4 regions of the Rahnella sp. PD12R genome follow, and region 2 is predicted to be linked to each of the others. Evidence: predicted binding sites of a transcription regulator. Region 2 holds the regulator's gene; each other region holds the start of a gene.
What was found. Region 2 encodes CRP, which controls carbon source genes, mostly activating them, when cyclic AMP is high. Its sites were predicted from a motif close to ATGTGANNNNNNTCACAT; they were not measured.
Positions count from the first base shown of each region.

Region 1 (6,129 bases), on a different contig from region 2:
CCGCATGCGTGGCTGCTGATTAAGATCCTCGTGGTGTTCTTCCTTTCCGCGCTGCACGGGCTGCTTTCCGGCGATTTACGCAAACGCGCCACCGGGCAGCCCACAAAAAATTATGCGTTACTGCGCAATGCTGCGGGAATTATCGCTCTTTGCGTCATCATTATCGGGATTCTGGCGATCATCCGTCCTTTCTGAATCACCGACATTGTTACCCCCGATCCACGCCGCGGCGTGGATTTTTTTTGCCTGACGGAAGCGTAAATCGAGCGCGGGAGGCAATTTTGTAAGGTGACTAATAGTTTCGTATGTTTTGTTACACTCTTCAAAAGGGCGCAATCTTCCGCGCAGGCTAAAATACTGTTTTAAAATACGCTGAGCTGTTGATTTAAAAATGAAATGGTTAACAAAAAATGCGCTCTTGTTCTCCGTCAAAACCTGTATAGCGGCATTTTTAGCCTTATATATCGCGCTTGAACTCAATCTCGATAAACCTGCCTGGTCAATGGTTTCGGTTTATGTCATTTCCCAGCTCTATTCTGCCTCGACGCTTTCCAAAGCCACATACCGTTTTCTGGGCACGGTGCTCGGCGGAATTTTCATCTTTCTGGTGTATCCGTTTACGGTCACCGATCCGGTGCTTTTCAGCCTGAGTGTGTCGCTGTGGGTGGCTTTCTGCCTGTATCTTTCGCTGCATGACCGCACGCCGAAGGGGTACATTTTTATGCTGGCCGGATACAGCGCGGCGATCATGGGATTTGCCGACGTCGATACGCCGCTTTCCATCACTTATACCGTGATTTCGCGCGTCGAAGAGATCACGGTGGCGATTGTCTGTAGTTCGCTGATCCACATGCTGGTGTTCCCGGTGCGCATGCGTAATCTGCTGGAGAACAGCGTCAGTAACTGGTACGACAGTGCCAAAAAACTCTGTGCTGAGTTGCTGACCGTTACGCCAAAAGAGACGTCGCCTGAGCGCGAACACATTCTGGTGCAGATGGCGAACTATCCCATCAGCGTGGAAGCGCTGATTACGCACTGCGTGTTTGAAGGCGATTCCGCGCGCCGGTTAATTCGCCTGGTGACCGCGCAGTATCAGCATTTGTCGTATCTGATCCCGACCCTGACGGCGATTGAAAAACGTCTGAGCCTGCTGGGCGAGCAGGGCATTGCGTTCCCGGATTTTGTCTCCGCGACCTTCAGTCAGTTTTTGCTGTGGCTGAACAGCCCGGAGCAAAGCGGCAATGCGAAGGCGATTCAGGAAGACATCCGCGCGTCGCAGGAAAGAATTAAAGCGTGCTACGACCGGGGCGAAATGACGCCGGAAGAAGGGCTGCTGTTTATCGGTTTGCTGGAACGTTTGCAGAATTTCATTCACATTGCGGAATCGTACTTTGGCGTGACCGAACGCGTCAGCCAGTTCAGTAAAGAGAAAAAACGCAGCAAACTCAGGCTATTCAGAAAGCATAAAGATGAAGGGATGATCCTGTTGTCGGCCTTCAGCGCCTTTGCCGCCACCATGGTCGGCTGTCTGTTCTGGATCGGCACTGGCTGGCGCGACGGGGCTTCCGCGCCGATGATGGCGGCGGTCATCTGCTCGTTCTTCGCCTCACTCGACAGCCCGATTGCGTCGATCCACGTGTTTCTCAAAGGCGTGCTGATTGCGATTCTGATCAGCATTGTTTACGTCGCCGTGTTTATTCCGTTGGCAGTGACGTTTGAGTCCCTGATTATCTGCCTCGCGCCGGGCCTGCTGGCGCTGGGGCTGGTAATTGCCAATCCTTCCACCAACTTTATCGGCCTGATTATCGCCACGCAGATCCCCGGTTTTATCGGCATGAGCCATGATTTCAAACCTGACCTGCTGGTGATTGTTAACGCGGCGATATCCACGCTGGTGGGGATTGCGATTGCGTTACTGACCACGGCGCTTATCCGTAATAAACGGCCTTCGTGGACGGCAAAACGCGCATTGCGCAAAGGCATTAAAGAGTTATTGCAGTTTACCAGTGAGATCAAAATTAACGCGTCGTCACTGCGCGGGCGTCAGCAGTACGTCGCGAGTATGCTCGATAAAGTGAATATTATTTTGCCGCGTAATAAAGTTGATCCGGTGCCGAATGTCGCGCTGGGCGGAAATTTGATCACGGAAATCTGGCTGGGCGTGAATTGCTATGATTTTTATGCCCGCCATCAGGCTATTTTAAAAAGCCATACGCTGGAAACGGACGCGCTGATGTTTGAAATTAATCAGTACATTAAAAAGCGGCTGAAAAATATTTATATCTTGCCGCCGCAATCGCTGCTTGAGGAATTAAACCGCGTGTTGTTAAACCTCGAAGCGTTGTGCCGTTCGGACATGACGTTATTTAAACCGCTGTTCCATCTGTTCAATATCCGTATGGCGCTGTACCCGACGGAACGCTGGCCGGAAAGGCTTGCTGCCTGAAAACCCCTTTATTGCTGCATAAAAAAACCACGCCTTGGCGTGGTTTTTTACGATCACATTTTGGACTTATTTTTTCTTATACACGTCAGCGGTACCGTGGATTTTATTATTGGTATTGCCGGACGTTAATACAAAGACGTCGCCGCCTTTTTTATCGGCTTTCTTGGACAAATCTTCAATCGCGCCTGACTGAGAAGTTTTATTCGATGTGGTGACCGATCCGACTTTAGTGTATTCGGAAGCGACTTTTTCAAAATCGACTTTCTTCATGAGCTGAGCGGAAAAAGCGCTAAAGGACAAACCCGCAGTTAACGCCACAGCCAACAACGCGTGAGATATTTTCATTTTTTGCCTCAGAATATGAGTACCGGAAACCCGGTGGAAGAACTTCGGGATACGCCTGTTTTAATTACCCTGTTAAGTAATAACTCGATGCAAAAACAGCGGTTTATTACGTGATTTAAGTAATAGACAAGGAACGTGATTATTACAAGGCGGAATGAATATTCTTTGATGCGTCCCCCGCTGTGTTGCCTGCCTGTGTTATTCACCTGTTAATGGCCATACAAAAAATGTTTCATTGCTAATAGTTAACTTTGAACCTGATCACACTTATGGTTTTCACCCGCCGCCACCGATTGTCAGACGCCAAAATCCCTCTGATAATGTTACCGGTAACATTCTTAATAAAGATCCCGTGCCAGGAGCTAAATCGTGAGCCAGACCCAGAACAACAATCAGAATAACAACCGTATTTATATTTTCATGGGCGTGTCCGGCAGCGGGAAATCCGCCGTCGCCAATGCCGTGTCACACCAGTTGTCCGCCGGTTTTCTTGACGGCGATTTTCTGCACCCGCGCAGCAATATTTCCAAAATGGCCGCAGGCGAGGCGTTAAACGATGATGACCGTGCGCCGTGGCTGGCCGCACTCAATGACGCGGCGTTCGCGATGCAGCGGACCAATAACGTCTCGATCATCGTCTGTTCCGCGCTGAAAAAACGCTACCGCGACCGTCTGCGGGCAGGGAACGGCAATCTGTCGTTTATTTATCTGCAAGGCGATTTTCCGGTGATCGAGGAACGCATGGCGGCGCGAAAAGGCCACTTCTTTAAATCACAAATGCTGATTTCTCAGTTCGCCGCGCTGGAGCAACCCGGGGTTGAAGAGAGCGATGTCATCACCATCAATATCAATCAGCCGCTTGACGGTGTGATCGCAGAAACCCTGCAACATATTCAAAGTTTCCAGCAACAGGAGCACTGCGCGTGAATACAGTTACTTTAGTCGGGACAGCGGTCGGGTCAGTTTTACTGCTCCTGTTCCTGGTCATGAAAGTCCGCATGCACGCCTTTGTGGCGCTGATGCTGGTCTCCATCGCCGCCGGGATTTTTTCCGGTATGCCCATTGATACGATTGCCGACACCATGCAAAAAGGCATGGGCAGCACGCTCGGTTTTCTGGCGATCGTGGTGGCGCTGGGCGCGATGTTTGGCAAGATCCTGCATGAAGTCGGTGCGCTCGATCAAATTGCGGCCCATTTACTGAATCGTTTCGGCAAAAACAAAGCCAATTATGCGCTCGGGATTGCCGGGCTGGTATGCGCATTACCGCTGTTTTTCGACGTCGCGATTGTCCTGCTGATCGGCATTGTGTTTGCCGTTGCGCGCCGTACCGACGGTAACATTGTCAGGCTGGCGATCCCGCTGTTTGCCGGTGTTGCCGCGGCCGCCTGTTTCCTGCTTCCGGGGCCGGTGCCGATGCTTCTCGCGTCACAACTTAATGCGGATTTTGGCTGGATGATTGCCATCGGTCTGGTCGCCGCCATTGTTGGCATGCTGATCGCCGGGCCGCTGTACGGCAATTTCATCAGCCGCTATGTGAACTGGCCGATGCCGGTGGAAGAAAATGCGCCGACGCTGAACAAAGACAATCTGCCGTCTTTCGGTTTCAGTCTGGCACTGATCTTATGTCCGCTGGTTCTGGTGGGGATGAAAACCATCGGCGCGCGCTTCGTCACACAGGGTTCTCATTTGCAGCAATGGCTGGAATTTATCGGCCATCCGTTCACCGCCATTCTGATTGCCTGCCTGATCGTGATTTACGGTCTGGCTAAACCGCGCGGCATGACCAACGAACAAACGCTCGCCATCTGTTCTGCTGCCGTACAACCGGCCGGGATCATCCTGCTGATGACCGGTGCGGGCGGCGTGTTCAAACAAATCCTGGTGGATTCCGGCGTCGGCCCGGCCATCGGTGACGCCATGATTGGCACCGGTTTGCCTATCGCCGTGGCCTGTTTTGCGCTGGCCGCCGTGGTGCGCGTGATTCAGGGCTCGGCGACCGTCGCCTGCCTGACCACCGTCGGCCTGGTTCTGCCGGTGACACATCAGCTCGGGCTGAACGGCGGGCAACTCGCGGCGCTGGCAATCTGTATCACCGGCGGTTCCATCGTGCTGAGTCACGTGAACGACGCCGGTTTCTGGCTGTTCGGTAAATTTACCGGTGCCAGTGAACTGCAAACGCTGAAAACCTGGACCGTGATGGAAACCCTGCTGGGCACCACCGGCGGGATCATCGGCATGATTGCTTTCACGATGCTTTAAGAAAAGGAGAACGAAATGATTAACGAAACAGTCTCGCGCGTCACGCAGCGGATCATTGAACGCTCCGGCCCGACCCGCGAAGCCTATCTGGCGCGCATGGAATCTGCCCGTTCGAAAACGGTTCACCGCGCGCAGCTGGCCTGCGGCAATCTGGCGCACGGCTTTGCGGCCTGTCAGCCGGATGACAAAAACGCCCTGAAAAATATGGTGCGCAGCGACATCGCGATTATCACCGCCTACAACGATATGCTCTCCGCGCATCAGCCCTACGAGCATTACCCGCAGCGCCTGAAAGAGGCGCTGAAATCCGTCGGTGCCGTCGGGCAGGTGGCGGGCGGCGTGCCGGCAATGTGTGACGGCGTCACGCAGGGGCAGGACGGCATGGAACTGTCGCTGATGAGCCGCGATGTGATTGCCATGTCCGCCGCCATTGGCTTGTCGCACAACATGTTCGACGGCGCGCTGTACCTCGGAATTTGCGACAAAATCGTGCCGGGATTAGTCATGGCGGCGCTGTCATTCGGGCACCTTCCGGCGGTCTTTATTCCGGCCGGGCCGATGAGCACCGGGTTGCCGAACAAAGAAAAAGTGCGCGTACGCCAGCTGTACACCGAAGGCAAGGTCGATCGTCAGGCGCTGCTGGAAGCGGAAGCCGCGTCGTATCACGGCATCGGCACCTGCACGTTTTACGGCACGGCCAACACCAACCAGATGGTGATGGAAGTGATGGGCCTGCATCTGCCAGGTTCGTCATTTGTGCCGCCGGACACGGCATTGCGCGACGCGCTGACCGATTCGGCGGCGCGTCAGGTGACGCGTCTGACCGAAACCAGCGGTAACTATCAGCCGCTCGGGCAGATGGTGAATGAGAAAACCGTGGTGAACGGGATTGTTTCGCTGCTGGCGACCGGCGGTTCCACCAATCTGACCATGCACATGGTGGCGATGGCGCGTGCAGCGGGCATCATCATTAACTGGGATGATTTCTCTGAACTGTCCGACGCCGTGCCGTTGCTGTGCCGCATTTACCCGAACGGCCCGGCGGACATTAACCAGTTCCAGGCTGCCGGTGGCGTG
Region 1 covers NZ_JAHTMS010000007.1:41,218-47,346, reverse strand. Annotated here, with positions in the region: gene KWG64_RS14845 (CopD family protein) at 1-195, shown strand, start outside; gene KWG64_RS14840 (FUSC family protein) at 392-2,446, shown strand; gene yahO (DUF1471 family periplasmic protein YahO) at 2,513-2,791, opposite strand; gene gntK (gluconokinase) at 3,161-3,718, shown strand; gene gntU (gluconate transporter) at 3,715-5,052, shown strand; gene edd (phosphogluconate dehydratase) at 5,068-6,129, shown strand, end outside.
Region 1: the regulator CRP is predicted to act here: its motif matches at 3,041-3,058, upstream of gntK (gluconokinase).

Region 2 (6,129 bases):
TGATGTCGAAGTTATCGGTGGACGCGCAGAACACGCCCTCTTTCAGGCCAACCTCACCCGTCGGAGAATTCGGCATAACGTGCAGACCGAAGATTTTCTCCACGCCGTCGAGTACGCCTAAATCCACCAGTTCCTGTGCGCCGCCCGGCGGTAATTCTTCCGCGTGCTGGAAGATAAACCGCACCGAGCCGTGCAGCGCGGACTGACACTGCGTCAGCACTTTCGCCGCACCCAGTAACATCGCGGTGTGCGCGTCATGGCCGCAGGCGTGCATGACGCCCGGCACCGTCGAACTGAACGGCTCGTCGTTTTCTTCCTGAATCGGCAAGGCGTCGATATCCGCCCGCAGCGCATACGTCGGCCCCGGATAAGCGCCTTTGAGATCGGCAACCACGCTGTTAGGTGTCAGCCGCGTCAGAGTCAGGCCGCCGAAACTTTCCAGCTGTTCCGCGATATAATCCGCCGTTTTATGCTCCTGAAATGACAGCTCAGGATGCGCATGAATATGTCTGCGCCAGCGCACAACGTCCGCTTTGACTTCCGCCAGCATCGCTTCAAAATTAAATGTCATCAGACTTCTCCTCAGTTATGCCACGTCGCGCAACGCTGCGCGCGGTTTCAGGGTCAGCGGCAAAATGGCCAGCCCGGCAACCACCATCGCCAGCGCCAGAAAAACAAATGTCGAAAAATACCCGTGCGTCACGGTGATCAGATAGCCCATCGCAATCGGCGCCACGAATCCGCCGAGCGTTCCGCCGGTATTGATAACCCCCATTGCGGCACCCATCACTTCCGGCGGCAGGCGTTTCATCGGCAGCGTAAACACCGTGACAAACGCCGCCATCAGGAAGATGTAGCCGAGGAACAGGAACAGCCCGGCGGTCACCGCCGACGCGGAGGTGTAAACCAGCCAGATGCACAGCGCGCTGAGCAGTGCGCTGCAAAAAATCACTTTCGGCTCTTTGCCCTGCATATAACGGCCGACCAGCCAACCGGTCGCGAGAGAGGAAATCCAGATCCCCATTCCGCCGGTGGCGACCACCAGCCCGGAAACGTCCAGCGACATTCCGCGCTGTTGCACCAGATATTTAGGCAGCCACGCCATCAGGCCGTAGGACGGAATGTTGATGCAGAAAATGGATACGAACAGCAGCACGACAATCGGGTTTTTCAGCAGTTCACGGTAGCCGGTCGCCACGCCGGTGCGGGCTTCTGCTTTCGGGGGATTCGGCACAAAAATGATAATCGCGACGGCAATCGCAAACGCCAGCAGGCCGAGAATGGAGAAAGAGCCGCGCCAGCCGAGCGTATCGAGTGCGTACACCGCAATCAGCGGCCCGGCGGTCATCGCCAGACCGGCGGATGACAGCAATACGGACTGCGCGAAAGTGCGCTGCCCGACATCAAAATTCGAGACCACCGCTTTGGCGCAGGAACACGGATAACCGGAATGCCCGACGCCGGAAAGAAAGCGAAACGTCACCAGTAAACCGAGGCCGAATCCCAGCAAACCGAAGCAGAGCGCGAACCCGCCGAGCAAAAACAGCGAGATACCGAGTACTTTCTTGTAGCCGAATCGGTCATTCAGCCAGCCAGCAGGAATTTGAAACAGCGAATAGGCCAGGAAGAAAATGCCTGTGATGTAACCCAGCTGCTCCGGTTGCAGGTTAAATTCCCGCTCAATCGGCAACAGCGCGAACCCCATCACCGTTTTGTCGATATACACCACCGCATAACCGACGAACAGCAGGAAGATCATCAGGGAACGACTTTTCATAGCGGATATCCCTTTTTGTTATCACCGCGTCAGAAGTTCTCACTGTCGGGCGAATAGTAAAATGCGACATGCATCACGTAATCAACTGAATAACAACACATTATTTATTCCAAATCTGAAGCTATCAGCTTTACAGGTTTGCCATAAGATGCAATTTTTGGGTAGGTGATGCTTTTTACTGATAGGGCTTTCAAGCGAGGCGACATGCGTTATTTACCGAAATTGCAGCAACTCAAGGTTTTCCAGCAGGTTATCCGCAGCGGCAGCATTCGCGGCGCGGCGCGGGCGATGAATCAGTCGCAGCCCGCCGTCAGCAGAACCTTGCGGGAACTGGAACAAACGCTTGAAACTCAGCTTATCGTGCGCGGCAATCAGGGCATGGCGCTGACGGAAACCGGCCGCGCCTTTGCGCAGCGCATGCAGTTTATTCTCGAAGAACTTGAACGCGCGGCGGATGAGATCCGGCAGATCAATCAGTATTCGCAGGGTTCGGTGGCTATCGGGTTTTCATCACTGCTGGCGCTGACGGTGTTTCCGGCTCTCAATGAAGCATTCAAAACGCAGTTTCCCCAGTCCAAACTGCTGATTAAGGAAGGCCAGCTTTCGACGCTGTTACCGGCGCTGCGTGAAGGGAAACTCGATTTTGCCGTCGGGACCGCCGGGCCGGGTTTTCCGCTGGAAGATTTGGTGCGTGAACCGCTGTTTAGCGCGCCGTTTGGCGTGATTGCGCGGCAAGGGCATCCGCTGGCAGGTGCCACCACGCTCGAAGAATTACAGGGCGCGCGCTGGGTGTTGCCGGAAACGGATATGGGTTACTACCAGCAGATTCAGCTTTCGATGAACGGCTTTAATGCGCCAGCCGGTGAAACGCCGGTAAGAACGGATTCGGTGGTGTGCGGGCTGAATATGGTGTTGCAGTCGGATTATCTGACGATTGTGGCGAAGGCGATGCGCGCGCCGTTCGGCTTGCAGGAAAGACTTTGCCTGCTCAATATCGATACGCTGCCGGAAGCGGAATATTGCGTACTCTATTCGCAGAAATCGCCGCTGACATTTGCTGCGCGGCGATTTCTGGATTTACTGCGAAGTCAGTGCCAGTCGTATCGCTGGTCGTGACTTATTCGGCGTTCACGACTTCAAAACTGTGGGTGATCGTCGCGGCTTTGCCCAGCATCAGGGATACAGAGCAATATTTTTCCGCAGACAGGCTGACCGCGCGTTCCACAATTTTATCCGTCAGGTCTTTGCCGGTGACGATGAAATGCAGGTTGATGTGCGTGAACAGACGCGGTGCTTCTTCGCGGCGCTGAGACGTCAGTTTCACTTCGCAGTCACGCACGTCGTTACGGCCTTTTTGCAAAATAGACACCACATCAATCGCGCTGCAACCGCCCGCCGACATCAGCAACATTTCCATCGGGCTCGGGGCTTTGTCGCCCGCATTACCGTCCATTGTGATCTGATGGCCCGACGCTGACTCACCTAAAAACGTCAGCCCTTCTACCCATTTTACGCGTGCGTGCATGTGCTCTTCTCCCGGTGGATAAATTCGTCAAATTTTCCCCTCAGACTACCCTTTCACCCAAAAACTGGCAACGTAACCCGATCGCCATCATGCTGAAGCGAGACAACAGAAGACAGCATTGCAAACCTGTGTTACAAACAAAGCCGAAACATACTTTCCAGTAAATTGCGGTGACGGTTTTTGCGGTTTAAGAACAGAACCCACGGTGTTAACAGCAATAATCAGGCTGTTTCACTCCGACATCCGCTTGCAGCATTTCTGGGGAGTTATATGCTGAAAGGGCGCTTTTTAAAGTAAGTGCCGTACAGGGAACTCTGAGCCCTGTGATTTTGGGCAGCGATAACAACAGAGGATAATAGCAAATGGTTCTCGGCAAGCCACAAACAGACCCGACTCTCGAATGGTTCCTGTCTCACTGTCATATACATAAGTATCCTTCTAAAAGTACGCTGATTCACCAAGGTGAAAAAGCCGAAACGCTGTACTACATCGTGAAAGGGTCGGTTGCCGTCCTGATTAAAGATGAAGAAGGCAAAGAAATGATACTGTCATACCTTAACCAAGGTGACTTCATCGGCGAGCTGGGACTCTTCGAAGAAGGGCAGGAACGCAGTGCCTGGGTTCGTGCTAAAACTGCCTGCGAAGTGGCTGAAATTTCTTATAAAAAATTCCGCCAGCTGATTCAGGTAAACCCGGATATTCTGATGCGTCTTTCCGCGCAGATGGCAAACCGTCTGCAAGTGACGTCAGAGAAAGTCGGCAACCTTGCCTTCCTCGACGTAACAGGCCGTATCGCGCAAACTTTGCTTAATCTGGCTAAACAGCCTGATGCAATGACCCATCCGGACGGGATGCAAATCAAGATCACCCGTCAGGAAATCGGCCAAATCGTCGGTTGTTCACGTGAAACAGTCGGACGTATTCTCAAAATGCTGGAAGATCAGAGCCTGATCTCCGCACACGGTAAAACGATTGTCGTTTACGGCACACGTTAATCCCTCAGGAATTGGCGCGACAGCTTACTGTCGCGCCTTTTTTATGGGCTAAGCTTTACCCATGACGCTATGGCGAAGACTGTTCTATCATCCCGAAGTTAACTACGCGCTGCGCCAGACGCTGGTGTTGTGCCTGCCTGTCGGTATTTGCTGGCTGTTTGGCAATCTGCAAATGGGCCTGCTGTTTTCCCTGTGCCCGGCCTGCTGCAACGTCGCCGGCCTTGATACCCCGCACAAACGCTTTTTCAAACGCCTGATTATCGGCGGTTCGCTGTTTGCCGTCAGCAGTATCCTTTTACAGGTGATGCTCGAAAACTGGCACATTCCTCTGCCGCTCATCATGTTAACGCTGGCTTTGCTGCTCGGCGTCACCGGTGAAATCAGTCCGCTGCATGCGCGCCTGTTGCCCGGCGCGCTGGTGGCCACCATCTTTACGCTGAGTATGGTCGGCGTGAGGCCAATGTGGCAGGCACCCGCGCTTTTTGCCGCCGGCACCGCCTGGTACGGGCTGTTTAACTGGGCGTGGTTCCGTATTTCCGAAGAACAACCGATGCGCGAAACGCTCAGCCAGCTGTATTTGCAACTGGCCGATTATTTCGAAGCCAAGTACAGCCTGCTGACGCAACATACCGATCCGGAAACTGCACTTCCGCCGCTGCTCAAACGCCAGCAGCAGGTTATCGACCTGATTGCGTTGTTGTATCAGCAACTGCACATGCTGCCGCAGCATGGACATCATCATCACCACAAACGGTTGTTCCAGCGTTTTCAGGTGGCGCTCGATTTGCAGGAGCACATTACGGTCAGCCTGCATCAGCCGGAAGAAGTGCAAAAACTGGTGGAAGAAAGCCACGCCGAAGCGGTGATCCGCCGGAATGCGCAGGTGATTTCCGCCCGTCTGCGCGTGATTGCGGACGATATTCTCTACCATCGCCTTTCCGAACGCTTCACCATGGCGAATGAGCTGGCGGCGCTGGAAAAAATCGCGGCGCAGAACCCGCAGAATCCGGTCGGCCAGTTCTGTTATTACCATTTCAGCCGTATCGCGCGACTGCTGCGGACGCAACGCCCGCTGTACCGCCGCGATCTGATGAACTCCCAGCCGCGCCTGCCTTTCTGGCCTGCGGTGAAAAGCTACCTGTCCTTTAAATCCTCCGCCCTGCGCAATGCCGCGCGCCTCGGGCTGATTCTGGCGATCGGTAGCAGCCTCGGGCTTTTCTTCAATCTGCCCAAGCCGTACTGGATTTTGCTGACCATCATGCTGGTCAGCCAGAACGGTTATAACGCCACGCGTGTGCGTATCCAGCACCGTGCACTCGGCACGCTGGCCGGTCTGCTGATTGCCGCCGGATTACTGAGGCTGGAATTGCCGGAAGGCATCACGCTGATTTGCATGCTGGTCATCACGCTGGTGTCGTATACCGTGCTGCGCAAGAACTACGGTCTGGCGGTCATCGGTATGACGGTGACCGCAGTTTATACGTTGCAATTGCTGGCGATGAACGGCATCCATTTTCTGGTGCCGCGCCTGATTGATACGCTGATCGGTTGCGCGCTGGCCTTCGGCGGCAGCATCTGGCTGTGGCCGCAATGGCAAAGTGGCCTGATGCGCCAGAACGCCCATCAGGCGCTGGAAACCTATCAGGACGCCATCCGGCTGATTCTGCAAGAAAATCCCGACGCCTCTCAACTTGCGTACACCCGTATGCAGGTCAATCAGGCGCACAACAAGCTGTTCACCTCGCTGAGCCAGGCGATGCAGGAACCGGGTTTTAACTCGCATTATCTGGCGGATATGCGTTTGTGGGTCACGCACAGTCAGTTTGTCGTTG
Region 2 covers NZ_JAHTMS010000005.1:377,864-383,992, reverse strand. Annotated here, with positions in the region: gene KWG64_RS12820 (M20 family metallopeptidase) at 1-571, opposite strand, end outside; gene KWG64_RS12815 (MFS transporter) at 587-1,777, opposite strand; gene KWG64_RS12810 (LysR substrate-binding domain-containing protein) at 1,982-2,893, shown strand; gene KWG64_RS12805 (OsmC family protein) at 2,895-3,302, opposite strand; gene crp (cAMP-activated global transcriptional regulator CRP) at 3,665-4,297, shown strand; gene KWG64_RS12795 (YccS/YhfK family putative transporter) at 4,359-6,129, shown strand, end outside.

Region 3 (6,129 bases), on a different contig from region 2:
ATAAATCTCATCGTCTGGAGCCCTGTAACGGGAAAAAGGAAAAAAGATTCTTTGTTTATGCCGCAAACAGCGACTTTTCTCAACAGGTTAGCAGAAGGGAGACAATAAAAAGCGGCAGGGGTTCCAGACCCGCTGCCGCTGTTGCACGTGGATTACATCCCGTGATTACTTTTCGTGAGGGAAAACCAGATTCAGAACTATCGCAGTAATCCCGCCTGCCGCGATGCCGGAAGACAGCAGCGTTTTAATCCAGTCTGGCGCGAATTGCAGGATCAGCGGCTGCTGGGAAACGCCCATGCCGACGGCCAGTGAAAGCGCCATGATCATTATCGCGCGGCGGTTCAGGCGCTCTCGGGAAACAATGCGCACGCCGGAAGCGGCAATCGTACCGAACATCACGATGGTTGCACCGCCTAAAACAGGCTCAGGAATGTGCTGCACGAACCCGGCAACCGCAGGGAAAAGCCCCAGTACGATCAGCATCAGCGCAACCACAAAACCAACATAACGACTGGCTACGCCGGTCAGCTGAATCACGCCGTTGTTCTGGCCGAAACAGGAGTTAGGGAAGGTATTGAATACGGCTGACAGCATTGAGTTCAGGCCGTTAGCCAGTACGCCGCCTTTGATGCGCTTCATGTACAGAGAGCCACTTACCGGCTGCTCGGAAACGTCAGATGTCGCAGTGATATCACCGATGGTTTCCAGCGACGTCACCATAAAGATAAGCATCAGCGGGATGAGCAGATTCCAGTCGAAGCCAAGGCCGTAATACAACGGCGTCGGTAACGTAATCCAGTTGCTCTGTGCGGCTGGCGCCACGTCAGGCAACATGCCCATCATCCAGGCCGCCAGATACCCTACCGCCATGGCGATAACCAGAGAAGCGACGCGCATATACGGATTACGCTGGCGGTTGAGCAGAATGATAACCACCAGAACGACGGCAGCCAGAATCAGGTTTTTAGGCGCGCCGAACGTATGATTACTCATCGCCGCATAGCCGCCACCAATTGACGTCAGCCCGACCTGAATCAGCGAAAGACCGATAATCATGACGACGATGCCGGAAACCAGCGGGGTGATGACGCGGCGTGCAAGGTGCAAAAATCGCGACAAAACGATTTCGGTGCAGGACGCCAGCATCAATGTGCCGAACAGTGCGGCCATCATTGTCGGAACGTCAGCGCCGCCGTTTTTCAGCGCCAGACCGCCCATAATCAACGGTGAAACAAAGTTAAAGCTGGTGCCCTGAATTGAAAGCAGGCCGGAACCGACGGGACCCCAGGTTTTAATTTGCAGAATGGAAGCCAGACCTGAAGCAAACAGCGACATGCTGATGATGTGCTGAGTGTCCTGTGCAGGTAAACCCAGCGCCTGACAAATCAGTAATGCGGGGGTAATCACCGCGACAAACATCGCCAGTAAATGCTGACAGGCGGCAAAGAGAGTCTGAGGAATTGGCGGACGATCTTCGAGCCGGTAAATCAGTTCACTTTTTGTCTGGCGGGAAAGGTCGGGTTGCTGCGAGTCTTGTTCTGTGGTTTGCGAACTCATGTTATGGCATTCCAATAAGCGGCAAAGCGGGCATTTTTATTGAAATGCGCGACAAAAGCAAACGTTTGCTAACGACAATTTAAACTGTGAAATCTTCGTTAAAAAATCTTTTATGAACTGTTTGCCCGGCTGAGGTTTTTTCTGAGAAGGTCTTGTTCCGTTTTGTACGGAAAATCGGGTAATTCCGGTGGGTGACTGACGCTAAACAGGCGCCGGGATAAAAGCCACGGCGCCAGTTTCAGGCTTTCTGTTTCTTCACTTACCGCTTACTGAGTGGCCTCTGCTTTTTCCGTAAATACCGCTTCAGCTTCCGCTGCCTTTTCCTGCGTCAGCAACTGCTTTTCGTAAACCTTGAAGAACGGATAGTAAATCACCATCGAAAGCAGCATCAGCATGATCACCAGAATCGAGACTTTGAAATCCCAGCCCATCGCCCATGCCGCGCCAATCGGTGCGGGAGATGTCCAGGGAACCAGTGAAATCATGTGCGGAAGAAGATTAGTCGAGACAGCGCAGTAGGCAATCACGGCGTTAACCATCGGTGCGAGAAGGAACGGAATGAAAAAGACCGGGTTCATGACGATCGGCGTACCAAAGATCACCGGCTCATTGATGTTAAAACAACTCGGTACCAGGCTAAGTTTTCCCATGGTGCGCAGATGCGCCGATTTACTGCGGCAAAACAGCAAGACCAGCCCGATGGTGGCACCGGAGCCGCCGATCACGATCAGGAAGTTCCAAAATGCTTCGGTCATGATGTGCGTCATCGGCAAACCGGCGGCGAGATCAGTCTGATTCAACCCCAGATTGGTCAGCCAAAAAGCCTGCAACATCCCCGACACGATAGCCGAACCATGAATACCGGCGAACCACAGCAAGTGGCAAATCAGTACCGCCAGAAGTACGGCGGGCAGGGAGTCAGCGGCGGAAATCAACGGCTCGAACAGCGCCATAATTGCCTGCGGTAACAGCATGTCGAAGCCCGACTGCACCAGCAAACTCAGCGGGAACAGCGTAATCACAACGGCAATAATCGGGATCAGCAGATCGAATGAATGCTTAATATTGGAAGGAACCTGTTCAGGTAGCCGTATGCCAATATTGTATTTTTTCAGCAAGCGTGTCAGCTCGGTCACATAAATCGCCACCAGAATTGCGGTGAAAATCCCCACGCCGCCCAGTGCTGCTGTCGACATTTTTTCATCAATCTGAGGCGCAGCCACCAGCAGAAAAGACATCAGCGACAGCATCGCGGTCATAAACGGGTCAAGTTTGTAGCTTCGCGCCAGGTTGTAGGCAATGGCCGCAGCGATGTAGATCGACATAATCCCCATCGTCATATTAAACGGTGTCAGAATCTGTACTTCATATTTTGCCGACAGTTCCAGCCAGCTTCGGGCAAATCCCCATGAGGATTCAGGAGAGAAAGGTGGATGTACAAACACCAGCAAAAAGGACCCCACAATCATAAACGGCATTGCTGAAATAAACCCGTCGCGCACCGCCATGACATGGCGCTGAGAAGATAACCGGGCCGCAAACGGGCTGATTTTCTGTTCTATAAAATCAAAGAGGGACTGGCTGATACTCATGATGATATTGGCCTTATGGTGAGGGGATCTGACAGGCTTGCCTTAATTATCATCAGTGTAGTGGCGGGATGTGAAACCGGTTACCGACTTTGCCCCAGTCTGTGAAGGTCATCAAATAACCAGAAGACTTAATAGTTTTGAGGCGGAAATGAGCAAAAGTCGGGTTAATACATTGAAGCCAAACCATCATTTTCAATAATGTTTTGGCGTTTCAGAGAGAAAAACGAAAGTCGAAAAGCATAAGAATTATGCGTTAGTATAACGCACTCTTTCCGGCAACCAGCGCTCAATCAGCGCCTTGGCATGATCGGGAAATTGCTGCTGAAGATACCGCGCAATGCGCTGTACTTCGGGGATCATGGCCTGATCGCGCAGCAAATCAGCGACTTTAAATTCAGCGCTACCTGTCTGGCGCGTGCCCAGTAATTCACCCGGCCCGCGGATTTCTAAATCCTGCTGAGCAATCACAAAACCATCGTTGCTGTCGCGTAAAACCTGCAAGCGCTTCTGCGCTGTTTTGCTCAGTGGTGTTTTGTACAACAACACGCAGTGAGAAGCGACAGCACCACGTCCGACGCGGCCACGCAACTGGTGTAACTGCGCCAGCCCGAGGCGTTCCGGGTTTTCGATGATCATCAGGCTGGCGTTGGGCACGTCGACGCCCACTTCAATGACGGTTGTCGCCACCAGAAGCTGCACTTCGCCCTGTTTGAACGCCTGCATGACGGCCTGCTTTTCCTGTGCTTTCATCCGGCCATGAACCAGCCCGATATTCAGCGCAGGCAGCGCTTCTTTCAGCCCTTCCCATGTGGCTTCCGCCGCCTGAGCTTCCAGCATTTCGGATTCTTCAATCAGCGTACAAACCCAGTAAGCCTGACGGTTTTCCTGCTCGCAGGCGCTTTTCACGCGGCTGATGATATCGCTGCGGCGCGTATCAGGGATCGCAACGGTTGTTACCGGCGTTCTCCCGGGCGGAAGTTCGTCGATGACCGACGTATCCAGATCGGCGTAAGCGGTCATCGCCAGCGTTCGCGGGATTGGCGTTGCGGTCATGATCAGCTGATGCGGATGGAAGCCCTGTTGCAGACCTTTCTCCCACAATGCCAGCCGCTGATGGACACCAAAGCGGTGTTGTTCATCAATGATCACCAGAGATAATGAGGAGAACAGAACCTGTTCCTGAAATATCGCGTGAGTCCCGACGACCATCGAAACCTGGCCACTGGCAATCGCATCCTGCTGCGCCTGTCTGGCTTTGCCTTTTTGTTTTCCGGCCAGCCATCCGACCTGAATTCCCAGCGGTTCGAACCACTGACGGAAATTATTAGCGTGCTGCTCGGCGAGTAATTCGGTGGGTGCCATCAGCCCGACCTGCTGACCCTGCGCAATTGCACAAAGCGCAGCAAGTGCTGCTACCAGCGTTTTACCTGAACCTACGTCGCCCTGAACCAGACGCATCATCGGATAGCTTTTAGCTAAATCCTGTTCGATTTCAGCCACCACGCGCTGTTGTGCGCCGGTCGGGCTGAACGGCAAAGAGGCCAGGAACTGATTTTTCAGGCGATCGTCATGATGCAGCGGCATGGCTTTATAGCTTTGCGTGCCGGCGCGAACGGCCAGCATGCTGAGATTGTGTGCCAGCAACTCTTCCATAATCAGACGGCGTTGTGCCGGATGATGCCCTTTCTCCAGATCGGCCAGCTGAATATCTGGCGGCGGCCGGTGCAGTAAATGAAGCGCCTGTGGAAGCGGAATTAGCGAACGGCTCAGTTCTTCCGGCAACAGTTCCGCAATAGGCACGGTATCGAGTAATTCCAGCGCCTGATCGGTCAGTTTACGCAGCGTGGCCTGACGGATGCCTTCCGTTGTCGGATAAACCGGCGTCAGCGATTCCTGCAAAACAACTTCGCTGTTTTCGCCCTGAATACGGTATTCCGGATGAATAATTTCAGCGCCGTGCGTGCCGCGTTTGATTTCGCCATAAGCCGTCACGCGGCGGCCAGCAGCCAGGCTATTTTTCATGGCGGCGTTGAAGTTGAAAAATCGCAATGTCAGCAAACCAGTGCCATCGCTTATCTGGCAGGTCAGCATTCTGCGACGGCCGAAACTGATGTCACTTCGCAGCACTTCGCCTTCAACGGTCGCAAAGATGCCCGGCAATAAATCATTGATGGTGTACAGACGGGTGCGGTCTTCGTAACGCAGGGGAAGGTGAAGCAGCAGATCCTGAATAGTTTCAAGACCGAGTTTAGCGAGTTTGTCTGCCTGACTGGCTCCCACGCCGGAGAGCGACGTGAGCGGGATGGCGTCGAGCAGGCGGCCTTTCATCTTTTTTTCACCGTCATTTGCATCGCTGACCACCATTCCTCGTCAGCAATAATTTGACCATTTTCATCAATGAACGGACGCGGTAATTTCTTACGTTGCGCCACATGAGATAAGACCGGATAGCCACCTTCAAAGAGTAGCCGTTGCTGTTCTTTCTCACTTAAAACGCTGTTCTCGCGAGTATACATTCCGGCATTCTCACGCTGGCGCTGTGCTTCGTACAGGATTAAAGCGGAGGCCACAGACACATTCAGCGACTGTACCATCCCGATCATCGGAATAATGATATCGCTGTCTGCAAGAGCCAGCGCTTCGGGAGTAATACCGGTTTTTTCCTGCCCCAGCAAAATGCAGGTCGGGCGGGTGTAATCAATCGCGCGGAAATCGACGGCTTTTTCAGACAAATTGGTCGCAAGAATCTGCATACCTTGCGCCTTCATTTTGGCGACGGCATCCTGAATAGTTTTGTGCGTTTTGACCTGAACCCAGCTGTTACTGCCCGCAGCGGAAGACACCAGCGTCTTCATTCGGGTCGTTGGCCAGACGGCGTGGATTTGGTGAACACCGACGGCGTCGGCGGTCCGGATGACAGCAGAAACGTTATGCGGTTTATGCACCTGTTCCATGCAGACCGTCAGGTCTGGCTGTCGGG
Region 3 covers NZ_JAHTMS010000014.1:21,758-27,886, forward strand. Annotated here, with positions in the region: gene KWG64_RS21835 (AsmA family protein) at 1-11, opposite strand, end outside; gene KWG64_RS21840 (uracil-xanthine permease family protein) at 166-1,557, opposite strand; gene KWG64_RS21845 (PTS sugar transporter subunit IIC) at 1,824-3,149, opposite strand; gene recG (ATP-dependent DNA helicase RecG) at 3,396-5,477, opposite strand; gene trmH (tRNA (guanosine(18)-2'-O)-methyltransferase TrmH) at 5,474-6,129, opposite strand, start outside.
Region 3: the regulator CRP is predicted to act here: its motif matches at 3,249-3,266, upstream of KWG64_RS21845 (PTS sugar transporter subunit IIC).

Region 4 (6,129 bases), on a different contig from region 2:
TTACCGCCCACGCAATCAGCGAGCAGGCAATGAATTTACGGCCACTGCCGTGAACCGCCAGGCTTCCGCCGGGCACCTGTAAAAACAGATACCCGATGAAGAAGATACCGGCAGCCAGACCGGCCATTGATGCGGTGATGCCTAATTCGGCATCCATTCCGCCGGGCATGGCAAAACTAATATTGACCCTGTCCATGAAGGAAATAATACAGGCGATAAGTATTGGGGCTATTACACGTAACCAGCGGGCCTTAGGAATTTTATTATTCATCGTCTTTCCTCTGTGTGCTTGTATCCGGCGATGACCTAATAAAAGCATTTTGAGGAAAGTATTTCGTGACAGGAGTCACGTTGAATTATGTTAAGAAAAGGTGTTACCTGCAACGTGATCCTGCACCGCAGTTCGCGTGCAGGACGAAAGGAGGGGAATTGCAGAAAAGGGCACGTTAAATCGTGCCGCCGAGGGAAATCCGGTAGTGCAGATCGACACGCTCAATAGTTGGCAGGTTTTTGATTTTTTTAAGCAATATTTCGGCGACAACCTTGCCCATTTCAAAGCGCGGCGTAATAACGCTGGCCAGCAACGGCGTGGTCGCCAGCCCGATGTCCAGCCCGTGAAAACCTGAAATTGCCATGTCCTGCGGGACGCGGATGCCCAGTTTCAGACATTCCTGTAACACACCGACGGCAATATCGTCGTTGGTACACAAAATTGCATTGGTATGCGGATACAGCTGGCGCGCCATCGATAACATTCCGGCACCGATAGACACCGATGAAACCTTATTCGGCGTGATATGCACCGGCGTCAGCCCACGTTCACCCATTGCCCGGCTGTAGCCCTGATAGCGTTTCTGGTCACGCGCGTCCGACATCGAACCGAAATAAACCACATGCTCTTTACCGCTGGCGAGAAGCGTATTCGCCATGTCATATCCGGCCTGCTGATTATCAAAACCAACCGCAATACGGCCATTCTGATCGTCGAGATCCATCACCTGAGCGACCGGAATTTCAGCCGCATTCAGATACTTATCGGCTTTGAGGGTATGCACGGAATCCGTGAGGATCAGCCCTGCCAGCTGATAACCAAGCAGGTTGATAATGTGCTCTTCTTCGCGGTCCTTGCTGTAATCGTAATTCACCACCAGCGTCTGGTAGCCCTGCGCGGACGTCACGGACTCAATACCAGCCAGCAAATCGGAGAAAATCTGGTTGTTAAAAGAGGGCACCAGAATGCCGATGCGCGGCGCTTTGGCCGGTCCGCGGGCTTCTTCCAGCGGATAACCGACTTCTTCCATGACTTTGGTGATGCGCTCGCGGGTTTCAGGAGAGACTTTTTCCGGCGTGCGCAGAAAACGGCTGACCGTCATCTTGGTAACATCCGCCAGTTGGGCGATGTCCTGTAATGTCACGCGCTGGTTTCTCATGCGGGTTTCCCTGATTATTTCCCAAAATATATCCGATTATTGAAACAGAAAGCGCCGGAGATTGTTATCAAAATGATGATGATCACATCGGGAGTAACAGGGTTTTTTAACATTCTTCAAAGTGATCTGCATCACAGTTTGGCCGCCGGTAAACCGTTGTAGTGGGGCTAACTTTTCATAAGCAGCTTTTTAATAAGGCCAACGTCATGACAAATCTCTTCTCCCTGGATAATAAAAAGATTCTGGTCACCGGTTCCACGCGCGGTCTGGGTTTCCTGCTGGCGAAAGGGCTGGCGCAGCACGGGGCGGAAATTATCGTCAACGGCACGCAGCAGGAATCGACACAAAAGGCCGCTGAAGCGCTGCGTGCGGAAGGGTTTATCGCGCACGCCGTGTCATTTGATGTCACGAACAGCCAGGCGGTGAATCAGGCGATTGACCATATCGAAAAGGCCATTGGCCCGATTGATGTGCTGGTGAATAACGCGGGGATCCAGCGCCGCCACAAATTTACCGATTTCCCGGAAAAAGACTGGGACGACGTGATTGCGGTGAATCAGAAGTCTGTTTTCCTGGTGTCACAGGCGGTCGCGCGTTACATGATCCAGCGCGAGCGCGGCAAGATTATCAATATCGGTTCGATGCAAAGTGAGCTGGGCCGCGACACCATAACGCCGTACGCTGCCTCAAAAGGCGCGGTGAAAATGCTGACGCGCGGGATGTGTGTCGAACTGGCGCGCTATAATATTCAGGTGAACGGCATTGCGCCGGGCTATTTCAAAACCGACATGACGCAGGCGCTGGTCGATAACAAAGAGTTTTCCGAATGGCTGTGCAAACGCACGCCAGCCGCGCGCTGGGGCAACCCGGAAGAGCTGGTCGGCGGTGCGGTTTATCTGTCATCGAAAGCATCTGACTTTGTTAACGGGCATCTTTTGTTCATCGACGGCGGAATGCTGGCCGCAGTTTAGTAAAGGAAAATTATGAGCAAAATCGCACTGGTCACCGGCGGTGGCAGCGGTATCGGGCTGAGCGCCGCGAAGTCGCTGGCGGGTATTGGGTTTACGGTCATTCTGGCGGGGCGCAATACACAAAAACTGGCGCAGGCCGTGGCACAGTTTGCACCGGGACAAGCGGTGGCGCGTCAGCTGGATGTGACCAGCCCTCAGTCGGTCGCCGCGCTGTTTGCGGATATTCAGGAAACCTTCGGGCGGCTGGATTTACTGTTCAATAACGCCGGAAACAACGTGAAAGAGGTGCCCATTGATGAGCTTGCGGTAGAAGACTGGCTTTCGGTGATCAACACCAATCTGACCGGCGCATTTTTGTGTACGCAGGCGGCGGTAAAACTGATGAAACAGCAGTCTCCGCAGGGCGGCCGCATAATTAATAATGGCTCGGTTTCCGCGCAGTCGCCGCGTCCGAATTCCGCGCCTTACACTGCCAGCAAGCATGCGATTACCGGTCTGACCAAATCAACGGCACTTGATGGCCGCGCATTCAATATTGCGTGCGGACAGATTGACGTCGGAAATGCCGCCACGGATATGGGCAATAAAGCGCTGGCAGGCAGGATGCAGGCCGACGGACATATTGCCGAAGAGCCGGTCATTGCGGTGGAGCGCGTCGGTGAAGCCGTGGCTTTTATGGCCGGATTACCGCCGGGCACCAACGTTCTGACCATGACGGTGATGGCCAGCGCCATGCCGCTGGTCGGGCGGGGGTAACGCTTTTCGCTTACAAAAAAACGGCCCGAACCGGGCCGTTTTGCATTTCATCTTTCGTGATTATGCTTTTCTGACTTTACGCTTTCTGCCGAGCCAGAAAATCAGCACCAGCAGAATGATCACGCCGATGACCATCGCCGGCGCCATGAACGGTTGCAGTTTCGCCAGAAGTGTCACCGGGCCGCCTGCGCGTAATACCGCCACATCCTGCGCGCTGACCTGAACGCCCGCGTTGCCGTAGTTTTTCAGCACATAGTTGGAGATATCCGCAATCTGCTGATCGTCGAGCTGACCGACATACGAACCCACGCCAAATTTCGGCATAAGAACATGATGGTCGCCCACCTGGCGATCGACGCCGTAAAGAATGGCGGAGATCAGGTTCGACGCATTCCCGAGGCCGGTCGCGGTGTTATTAAACAGCGACGGATACGCCTGATTCTTGCTGCCTGAGCCATCCGGCTGGTGGCAGCTGGCGCAATATCCGCTGAACAGTGCTGCGCCGTTGTCGATAGTTTTGTTCGCGTTAAACGGATGCGCGCCGCGCAGGCCATCTTCCACATTCACCGGCTTACCGAAGGTATCTGCCGCCTGTGTATCGCGCGGATCGCGAACCGGCGTGCTGTTTTTCAGGTAGAAGGCAATCGCGTTCAGATCGGTGTCAGACATGTATTGCAGACTGTTTTGCACCGCTTCCGCCATACCGCCTGCGGCCTGATTTTTCCCGGCGGTCCGGCCTGTTTTCAGGTATTCCACCAGCTGAGTCTGCGACCAGTTGCCAATGCCGCTGACCGGATCAGAACTGATGTTCGGCGCGTACCACGGGCCAACCATGCCGCCCGCCAGCGGTTTATCCGTCACCGAACCCATCATCAGGTTACGCGGCGTATGGCACGTGTCGCAATGCCCGGCACCGTTCACCAGATACGCACCCCGGTTCCATTGCTCACTTTTGGTCGGATCCGGTTTAAACGGCGTGCTGTCGAGATACATCAGGTTCCACCCCGCCATCGCAATACGCATGTTGAACGGGAACGGCAGGGCAGTTTCGGTATTCGGCTGTTCGACCGGCTTCACACCCTGCTGGAAATAGACATACAACGCGTGCATATCGGCATCGCTCATATGGCTGTAAGAGGTGTAAGGCATGGCCGGATAGAGATTTGCACCGTCCGGACGCACCCCTTCGCGCACGGCGCGGGTGAACTGTTCTTCGGTGTAATTCCCGATACCAAACTGCTTCGACGGCGTGATGTTGGTGGTGTAAATCGTGCCCATCGGCGAATGGATTTCATATCCGCCCGCGAACGGTTTTCCACCCTCAGGTGCCGTATGGCAGGCCTGACAGTCTGCGGCGGTCGCCACTTCCTGGCCCTGATGGACGAGTTCAGCCTGATTGTCCTGTGCGACGGCAAAACCGCTCAGGGACGCACTTAACAGGCAGGCAGTGAGAAGTTTTTTCATGCTGCACCTGCCAGTTTTTTTGACATGTCGTCTGCGGCTTTCAGCGCCAGCGCGGCCATGGTCAGCGTACTGTTCACCACGCTGGAAGACGGGATCGCGCCGCCGCCCGGTAACCACAGGTTGGCATGATCGTGAGTCCGGCAATCGCCGTTCACCACGGAATCCTTCGGATCGTTGCCCATGATCGTTCCGCCCATAATGTGGTTGTTGGCGTTCAGGCTGGTGGTGATGTTGAATTCTTCCGCCATAAACAGCGAGCCGATATGCTCAAGTTGTTTATGCGCCGCTTCCGCGCCTTTACGCACGTAATCGCCGACGTCGTAATGAATATCCGGGCATGGCAAACCGTGCGGATCTTTACGGGTTTTGCTCAGCGTCAGCCGGTTATCCGGGTCCGGCAACGGCTCCAGGCTGATGGACAAGTCCACGCCGAAGATGGAGCGGCGGCGGATTTCTTCGTCCAGCTCCTGACCCACCAGCCCCATCTGCAACGCTTTGGAGGTTGCCGGGATCACGCGGCTGATGTTGTTGAGGATCATTTTGTTGGCGGAATAATCTTTGCGGAAATCACCGTCGCGCGGGCCGACCAGACAGCTGCTCTGCGCCGGGCCACGGCCAATCCACAGCGGCTCTTTGGCGATGAACGTACAGTGGAAACCGGAGTGGTCCATCATGTTACGGCCCACGTGATCAGAGGAGTTGGCGATGCCGTTCGGGTTTTTATCGTTGGCCGCCATCAGCAGCAGACGCGGAGTCTCAATGCCGTTACAGGCCAGCGCGAACACTTTGCCGGTCGCTTTGTGGGATTTTTTCTGGTTATCCAGCCAGTGAACCGCCGTCACATTGTTGTTTTCGTCGGTATCAATCTTGTAAACCACCGCCTCGGCCAGCACCACGGCACCTTTGTTTTCAGCGCGTTCGACGTGTGCGATACCGTTGTACATCGCGCCAATCGGGCAGATTGGCTGACAGTTGTTATTGCCGCAACAGGTCGGACGGCCGTTCCACGGACGGGTGCTGCGCCCTTGCGGGATGGGCACCGAGCGGTAACCGTGCGGGTTCACAATCTCTGCAAAACGCGTGTCGCCATAGCCGTAAGGAACCTGTTCCATCGGGTATGGCTTGCTGCGCTCGGAAGGGGATTGCAGCTCAGGATCGTTCGGGCCTGCAACGCCGATTTCTTCTTCTGCGCGGCAGTAATACGGTTCGAGTTCGTCATACGAAATCGGCCAGTCGCGGCCCACGCCGTACAGCGTTTTCATTTTGAAATCGTTCGGGACGTGACGCCAGCAGGACGCCGCCCAGTGCCAGGTCGTGCCGCCGACGGTGCGCAGATAACCTTGTTTAAAGCTGCCCGCACTGGGGCCGGTCAGATGAACGTAGTTATTTTCCGGGAAGTACAGCGGGGCCGGGGCGTTTTCTGACTGCGGATACAGCCCCTGGAAATCAGAACCTGCGCGGTTATCGAACGGCATGTTGCGCCAGTTTTCGACGGCCTGTGCACGTTC
Region 4 covers NZ_JAHTMS010000001.1:486,998-493,126, reverse strand. Annotated here, with positions in the region: gene KWG64_RS02315 (MFS transporter) at 1-271, opposite strand, end outside; gene KWG64_RS02310 (LacI family DNA-binding transcriptional regulator) at 447-1,430, opposite strand; gene idnO (gluconate 5-dehydrogenase) at 1,637-2,401, shown strand; gene KWG64_RS02300 (SDR family oxidoreductase) at 2,414-3,157, shown strand; gene KWG64_RS02295 (cytochrome c) at 3,218-4,621, opposite strand; gene KWG64_RS02290 (GMC family oxidoreductase) at 4,618-6,129, opposite strand, start outside.
Region 4: the regulator CRP is predicted to act here: its motif matches at 1,550-1,567, upstream of idnO (gluconate 5-dehydrogenase).